2 regions of the Paenibacillus wuxiensis genome follow, and region 1 is predicted to be linked to the other one. Evidence: riboswitches for the same ligand, from Rfam matches in the RefSeq annotation. Region 1 holds a riboswitch; the other holds the start of a gene.
What was found. A riboswitch is a leader RNA that binds a small molecule or an ion and turns the genes downstream of it on or off. The one in region 1 is predicted to bind glycine.
Positions count from the first base shown of each region.

Region 2: linked by a shared signal. The riboswitch ahead of ABN764_RS06355 (alanine/glycine:cation symporter family protein) and the one ahead of gcvT (glycine cleavage system aminomethyltransferase GcvT) in region 1 are both predicted to bind glycine.

Region 1 covers NZ_JBEFZI010000006.1:135,038-139,469, reverse strand. The annotation lists gene gcvPA (aminomethyl-transferring glycine dehydrogenase subunit GcvPA) at 1-1,179, opposite strand, end outside; gene gcvT (glycine cleavage system aminomethyltransferase GcvT) at 1,176-2,303, opposite strand; glycine riboswitch at 2,405-2,528, opposite strand; glycine riboswitch at 2,532-2,626, opposite strand; glycine riboswitch at 2,790-2,898, shown strand; gene gcvH (glycine cleavage system protein GcvH) at 3,092-3,484, shown strand; gene ABN764_RS14760 (SMI1/KNR4 family protein) at 3,713-4,303, shown strand.
Region 2 covers NZ_JBEFZI010000002.1:677,165-681,596, reverse strand. The annotation lists gene ABN764_RS06365 (aldo/keto reductase) at 1-635, shown strand, start outside; gene ABN764_RS06360 (pyridoxal phosphate-dependent decarboxylase family protein) at 896-2,353, shown strand; glycine riboswitch at 2,549-2,655, shown strand; gene ABN764_RS06355 (alanine/glycine:cation symporter family protein) at 2,804-4,144, shown strand; gene ABN764_RS06350 (sigma-70 family RNA polymerase sigma factor) at 4,306-4,432, shown strand, end outside.

The sequences.
Region 1 (4,432 bases):
TTGCGGGAGACGAAGTACGAATTCATTGAAATAAGGCGCCTGGAACGCTAATCCCAGATTGGGCTTGTTATTGATATAAGCAGCTGCATAATGAGACTTCTGTATATTGAGCTTCGATACCTCTTGCATTCCCATCTTGCCCATGACGGACATATAGACGGAAGCAGCAAGAGCAAGAAGTGCTTGGTTCGAGCAGATGTTGGATGTCGCCTTTTCACGACGGATATGCTGTTCTCTCGCTTGGAGTGTAAGAACAAATCCACGCTTGCCATCCAGATCCTTGGTCAAGCCGACAATTCTGCCAGGGATGCGGCGCATATAGGGCTCTGCAACGGCAAAGAAACCGCATGTAGGACCGCCGTAAGATGCTGCAATGCCAAGCGGCTGGGCATCTCCAACACATACATCTACACCTAGTTTGCCAGGACTCTCCAACATAGCAAGACTCAGTGGATTTGTACTCATGATGAGCAGACCTTTATTTGCATGTGCAATAGGTTCAATGGCGCGCACATCTTCAATGCATCCGAAGAAGTTAGGGGACTGAATCAGTACGGCAGCAGTCTCGTCCGTGACAGCACGCTCCAGCTGAGCAAGGTCAGTCACCCCGTCTTGATATCCAATCTCGACCACTTCAACATTAAGTCCTCGAGCCATTGTGCGAACAATCTGTCTCGCTTCTGGATGGACAGTGCTCGAGATGACAAGCTGCTTGCGCTTCGTTGCGCCAACCGCCAGTGCTCCAGCTTCTGCAAGTGCAGTAGCGCCATCATACATGCTGGCATTGGCAACAGCCATACCAGTCAACTCGCATATATAGGATTGAAATTCAAAGATTGCTTGCAATTCACCCTGACTGATTTCAGGCTGATAGGGTGTATAGGCGGTATAGAACTCTGATCTAGAGACTAGATGCTGGATGACTACAGGGATATGATGATCGTATATGCCAGCACCAAGGAAGCTGGTATGGCTCTCACTATTAGCATTGCGGGAGGCCAATTCCTTCATATGCTTCATCATGGCTGCTTCATCTAATGGTTTAGACATTGGCAGTACTCCATTGTAACGAATGGAGGCTGGGATATCGCGGAATAGCTCGTCAATGGAAGTGATGCCGATCTGCTGCAGCATGTCAGCCTGATCTTGTTCCGTCACTGGAATGTAACGATGCTTCATGATGGATTCGCTCCTTTGGCAGGGGTCGGGATTCGTTTATAAAATGGAGTCGAGACGACGCGGGCTTTCAACTGCTTGCCGCGAATTTCGACAAGAATTTCTGTATCCAATTCAGAGAATGCGGATTCAATCAAGGCCAGCCCTAGATTGCGTTTTAATGTCGGCGACTGTGTTCCTGTTGTAACTTCTCCGATCACGCGCCCATCTGCAAGCACTGGATAATGGGAGCGAGGAATGCCTTTGTCGATCATCTCGATGCCGACCAGCTTTCGTGCCGGTCCATCGGTCTTCTGCTTCGTTAATGCTACACGGCCGATGAAGTCGCCCTTATCCAGCTTGACGAATCGTGCTAGTCCTGCCTCAAGCGGCGAGATATCGGCTGTAATTTCTTGTCCATAGAGGGGCAGACGTGCCTCGAAGCGCAAGGTGTCTCTAGCACCAAGCCCTGCTGGGAGCAAGCCGAACGGTTCGCCCGCGCGAATCAGCTCATTCCATACGTGTGCTGCATCCTCTGCGGACAAGTAGAGTTCGAAGCCATCTTCACCGGTATAGCCTGAGCGAGACAGCAATGTTGATACGCCGCAGACTTGTGCATCCGATAGGAAATGGAATGGAGCGAGCGAATCAATAGGTGCCTCAGTTACCGCAGCAAGAATAGCTTGGGCATTCGGCCCTTGAAGGGCAAGCAATGCTGTGCGATTCGATACATTGGTCAAGGTAACGCCATGAATCAGGTGCTTCTGCAGCCATGCGTAGTCTTTATCGATGTTGGAGGCATTAACGACGAGCATGTAACGGTCGCTCTTCATCTGATAAATGAGAATATCATCGACAACTCCTCCGTCAGGGTAGCACATCAGCGTATATTGTGCTTTGCCATCCTCGAGCCGCGATACATCATTTGTTGTCATCTGTTGAAGAAATGTCAGGGAGGCAGGGCCGCTTACGATAAATTCACCCATGTGGGAGACATCGAATAGACCTGCATGTGTACGAACTGCTTCATGCTCTCGCTGAATGCCGATAAATTGAACAGGGAGCTCCCAGCCGCCGAAGTCAATGCAGCGTGCACCCGGATAAGCAGAGTATTGATCAAATATTGGCGTTCTCTTCAATTGACTCATGAATTCACCTCGATACGCGTATTTGGACTAATTATCGGTATACGAACATAAAAAGGACAGCCGAAAGAAAAGTGGATGCATCGCATCCTCTCATTCTCTCGCTCTGTCCTTTGTACCTGAGAGTGTCGCCGATTGTCGCAAACAAATTGTTTGTTTGCGAGTCTACCATCGACTTTCCCCTTGGGTGACTGTATTCGTTTTCATGAATAGCAGTGCTCTCCAGAGGTGCGTCCGGTAAAAGTCCTTTTGCCTGAGAGATTCACCTATTCAGGCTTACTCCTTCGGCGCCGCTATGTCTCAGCAGTCTCTCCCTTTACCATCATTCGCCATTTTCAGCTGTCATCTCTACATTAGTTGAGCTTTCCACACTTTGTCAATTGATATTTTCTTCACAACTGATTTCATAGCTTGTCGTATTGACAATCATGCATATCTTGCAATAATCTAATGGTGTTATAATTACCCAGTTTAATCGTAATTCGCGAACGAGGAAGGTCGGGAGAGTTTGACAATTGCGATTGTCAACACCGAAGGAGCAAGTTGCCAGCCGCCGATTGGCAATGAATCTCTCAGGTTCCATAACCGCCATTCTGACGCAGCTCTGGAGAGTGCATTTTCTATGCCGCCAAAGGGGTAAGTTCAACCGCAGTTGTGGCTGTGGAGGAACGGGAACTCTCAGGTACCGAGGACAGAGAACAAGGCGACAAGGCCGCTTCCTGTCCATTTTTACGATCTCGATTGGATAGACGGCCTGATGAATGACATTATGAATGAAATGGGGCGTTGACATGAGCGAAGTGAAGAATGGATTGTTGTATAGTGAAGAGCATGAATGGGTAGTTGCCATAGAAGGCAATACGGTACGGGTTGGCATTACAGATCATGCACAATCCCAGCTGGGAGACATCGTATTCATTGAATTTCCGCCAGTAGGAACCAGTTTGTCCGCAGGGGACAGCATGGGATCAATTGAATCGGTGAAGACCGTATCTGAGTTGTACTGTCCGGTATCCGGGACAATTACGAAGGTCAATGATGGATTGGAAGCGTCGCCAGAGCTTGTGAACAGCAGCCCCTACGAAGATGGATGGATTGCAGAAGTTGAAGTAGAAGGCAGCGTTGAGGAAGCTGTGAAGCACTTGCTGAATGCAGAGCAGTACACGAAGCTGATAGATGAATAGTTGAAGGAACAATAGGTTGAGAACTAAGAACCTGCTGAACTGGTATCATGCTGGTGCAGCAGGTTTTTTCATTTGCCATGTGTCACAAGAAAATAAAGTTCTAGACTGAGCTCTGATTGAGGTTCTAAGGGTTTCTTCATCAACTTGTAGAATCGTAAAAGTAGACTGGGTGTATTCGTGGAATAATAGGTTCCTTGCGAAGGATAGTTATATTTGGAGGTAAGTAAGGTGTCCCTAATAGATGAATTACGTAAAACAATAGAGGGTTTATTAGCTGGGAAAGTTGTTGACGAAGATATTGAGTATTTTGAAGAGTACAAGAAGATAACCGGAGTAACAGATAAACAATTTGACGATTTTGAAAGAGATTTTAGTATTTCATTACCAACGGATTTTAAGGCGTTTTATAAACTTAAGGATGGCAGCGGCTATCCGCTTAATCTTTTGTATACTTCATATAAAGATAGTTGTATTCCATTTACATTTCTTTCCTTAGACGATATTAGAGATACCAAGAAATTTTTCTGCGATCGCGATCATTTAATGAGTGAATATTACAGCGATGAAGAAATTAGTAAGCTTGATTCTCGTATTAAGCCATATTTATTTAACAAGCAGTGGTTTCCTTTTGCACAGGTTGTAGGAGGGTCATTGTATCTAATGTTAGACTTCGACCCGACAGAACATGGTACAGTTGGGCAAGTTATCTTTTATGTACATGACCCTGATTTTGTTTATTTTATAGCTCCAACATTTTCAGAACTTTTACAAGATACTATTCAAAATCTTGAAGATGATTGGTATGAAGAATGTCTATGAAAAATAACCTCTAAGTCTGATGGTTACAAAAACGTTTCGATTTTCTGGCGAATGTCAATCAATTTACCGTTTGCAGTTTGAATATATTACAACAAATTTTACTGACTTGCGTTTTTACACAGCCTAAAA
Region 2 (4,432 bases), on a different contig from region 1:
TGTATCAAATACATACATTTGATCCGCATACTCCACTTGAGGAGACGCTGCGGACGCTTGATGATATGATACGTTCAGGCAAGGTGCGGTATATCGGAGCGTCTAATTACGCTGCTTGGGAGCTGATGAAGGCGATTGGCATCAGTGAACGGCTTGGTCTGAATCGTTATGTGTCCATGCAAACCAGCTATTCACTAGCTGATCGAACGCCAGAACTGGAACTGGTTCCGCTATGTCAGGATCAAGGGGTGGGAATCATTCCATATTACCCGCTTGCAGGAGGAATTCTGACAGGGAAATATCGTGTGGGCGATCAGAAGCCAGCTGGCTCACGAGCAGATACGGATCCGAATTTCTACAAATTCTTCAATGAAGAACGGTTTGCGTTAAGTGAACAGGTGAGCGAATTGGCAGCGGATATCGGCTGCCGCCCAAGCTCGTTGTCATTAGCTTGGCTTATGCACCAGCCTTGTGTATCGACAGTCATTGTAGGAGCGACGAAGGTGGAGCAGTTAGAGGATAATATAACGAGTGTCAATGTCGAACTTAATGAAGAACAGTTGAACCGGTTGGATGAAATAAGCCGTCGATATCGTTATGGTGAACCTTTTGCCGTATACCGATTGCCTGAGTAAATGAGAAAGTAAGGAAGCAATAGGCACCGCCTCTAGGTAATAGGGGCGGTTTTTTTGAGTTGAGATTTCGAAATCTTGCGCTCATATTATAAATACGATGTAACTGGAAGGACGGTATGTATAATAGGGGGAGAAATGGCCTGACCTCATAGCGGGTTAATAAACTGTACCTGTTCAATTGTCGTCTTGGTCGGTAAGCTATTATTCAATTGGAACATCTTTCTTGAATTGAACAGTGGAAGGGAGTTGCTGGAATCTGTATGCTTAGACAGAATCCGATCTTGGATCTATCAACTGAGGAACAGTATATGCTAGGCTCATATACGTTAGAGAAAATCAGTCAGTATCTATCATACACCGACGAGGTAGTAGTTGCCCCTGAATTAATCCCGTCAGAAATCGTGCAGTATGCGGAGCAAATTGACTTTGCTGCTCCTGTCAAGCCTCAAACTGCGGTTCAGCATGTTATAGAAGGACTGCGTCGATATCAAGTGCACACAGCACACCCAGGATATTATGGCTTATACAATCCCCGCCCGAACTTTATGGGGATTATGGCAGACACGATAACAGCAGCGTTTAACCCCCAGCTTGCTGCATGGAGTCATGCGCCGCTCGCGGTAGAGATTGAGAATTACGTACTGCGTGAGCTCGCCGTTCAATTTGGTTACCCGCATGATGTTGCTGATGGAACCTTCACGACTGGGGGAGCGGAAGCTAATTTGACGGCTGTCTTAACGGCCCTATCTTATCATTTTCCAAAGTATGCAATAGACGGATTAGCAGCTCTGGAGAAGCGACCCATTCTGTATGCTTCTGAAGAAAGTCATCATTCATTGGTGAAGGCGGCTCGATCCTGTGGGCTTGGAACGAATTCAATTCGCTCCATTCGTACGAACGATTCCTTGCAAATGGATATAGATGCGTTATCAGAACAAATACGTATAGACCGCGCGCAGGGTTTTGCCCCATTTCTTATTATTGCTACAGCGGGAACGACGGGAGCCGGTGCAATTGATCCCTTAATGGACATCGCAGCAATAGCGGAGCATGAACAGATGTGGCTTCATGTGGATGCTGCTTATGGCGGTGCAATCGTATTGGATTCCGAGCTGTCCTCCCATATAGATGGTATCCAGCAAGCAGATTCAATCGCGTTTGATGCTCATAAGTGGCTGTCCGTTCCAATGGGGGCGGGCATGTACTTCACACGTCATTCACATATATTGCATGAAACCTTCCGTATAACGGCAGATTATATGCCGAAGGAGGGTGAGGAGCTGCCTACGATTGATCCATATACGCATTCTATTCAATGGTCACGGAGATTTATAGGATTGAAGCTGTATTTATCCCTGGCTACTGCGGGGTGGGAAGGATATCGAGCTGTCTTGCGACATCAAGTTGAAATGGGCAAGCTATTCCGAGAAGAATTAATGCGATCTGGCTGGACAGTTGCCAATGATACCGTGCTGCCTGTCATTTGCTTTCTTGATCAAGAAGCATGGACACGAAACGACCAGGACTTCGCTCAATTTGTGCATCAACAAGTATTAAGCACAGGGAAAGTGTGGCTATCCGTATTTACCATTCATGGTGTACCAACGCTGCGTGCATGCTTTACCAATTACGATACGAATGTGCAGAATGTGAGTGAACTCATTCATTTATTAAATGAGGCCAGATCCCTATATTACAGTCACCAAGCACATGTGTGATAGATGGTATGGGATAAATTACAATGCAATGGATCATTGCACAATGATAGTGTGTCTACTATAATGTTACCTACAACTTTATAACTGGATGAAGTTTGCGGGAGATAGACGAATCGTCTAGCCGAAGGGGTAAGCTCTCAGGCGCTTAGGCATATCGAACCTTGAGCTCGAATACGTATAAGCAGGACCGTAAATGGACAGGACTCTGGAGAGACTCCATGATTGGGGCACCGAAGGGGCAAGACGAATTTGATTCTCGTGGATTCGTTAAAACTCTCAGGTAAAAGGACAGGGATGCAGAAGCGTAGAAAAATCGTAAGTCATTGGTATGATGATCTTATTTAGGTATGTCACTTACGTCAGGTTGTTTATTCTGCACACATGTCCCCAGGGTCAAATCATTCGATTTGACTCTTTTTATTATTCACAAAGAGGGGAACTGATTTGGCAATGATGGAACAATGGTTAGACAAATTGAACAGCATGGTATGGGGAGCACCGCTTCTTATCTTATTAGTAGGAACGGGAATCTTATTAACGATCCGCTTGGGTGGACTACAGTTGTTCCGCCTGCCGCTCGCCTTGAAGTTAATATTCAAGTCGAAGAACGAGGGAGAAGGAGATGTATCCAGCTTCGGTGCATTAGCTACTGCGCTGGCGGCGACAATTGGAACTGGTAATATCGTGGGGGTTGCTACTGCAATTAAGGTGGGTGGACCCGGTGCGTTATTCTGGATGTGGGTTGCTGCATTCTTCGGTATGGCTACTAAATATGCGGAGGGATTGCTTGCTGTCAAGTATCGCAACATTGATGACAATGGACAAGTGCTAGGTGGCCCAATGTATTATATTGAGAAGGGGCTTGGCATGAAATTCAAGCCGCTTGCTGTATTCTTCGCGATTAGCGGGGTGTTGGTTGCCTTACTTGGAATAGGTACATTTCCGCAAATTAATGCGATCGTCACATCTACAGAAGCAAGCCTTGGAGTGCCTGCAGTAGTCACTGCGGCAATCGTCACTATCGTGACCGCACTTGTTACAATTGGCGGGATTCAGAGTATATCGCATGTGACGACGACAATCGTCCCTGTCATGGCTATTATCTATTTTATCGCAAGCTTTGTGGTGCTTATTGCATTTGCGGATCAGATACCTCACGCACTGTCGTTGATTTTCCATGGCGCGTTCAATGTAACAGCAGCAGGAGGCGGCTTCTTGGGAGCAACGGTTATGATGGCGATCCGCAACGGAATTGCAAGAGGTGTATTCTCCAATGAATCAGGTCTCGGAAGCGCACCGATTGCGGCCGCGGCTGCGAAGGTGAAATGGCCGGCTGAGCAAGGACTCATATCAATGACTGGAACATTCATTGATACGATCATCGTCTGCTCGCTTACAGGATTAACATTGATTGTAACTGGTGTATGGAATGGCCCAATGGAAGGAGCGGCCATGACACAGGCAGCATTTGATGCTGCGCTGCCATACGGTTCCCTCATTCTTATGTTTTGCTTGATTTTATTTGCATTCACGACGATTCTTGGCTGGAACTATTACGGCGAACGGTGCATGGTTTATTTATTCGGTGTCAAATCGATTCTGCCGTACCGCCTTATGTTCATTGCGATCATTGGCTTTGGGGCATTTATCAAGCTGGATATGATATGGAAGCTTGCTGATATTGTAAATGGATTAATGGCGCTGCCGAACTTAGTTGCACTGCTCGGTTTGTCTGGAGTCGTCGTGTCTGAGACTCGTCTATATTGGAAGCATAGGGAATCCGAAAAATAAATAGAAGCAGGAAGCGATTCCTGTTCTTAAGTAAACTGCCAAATGCATGAAAGTGAACATTTGGCAGTTTTTTTGCGTTTAATGAAACCTTTTGCCTATCTTGTGCATCTAATTGACAGTTTGATTCGCGTGTATGGGGTAAAGAAGGGAGTAGAAACGGCTTGCATAGCGATATAGAGACAGAAGTGAGATTGGCTAAGGAAGGTAACAAAGAAGCGTTTATTCGACTCATCAAGCAGCATGAAGCCCAAATGTTCAACATGGCCAGGTCAATCGTCAGAAGGGATG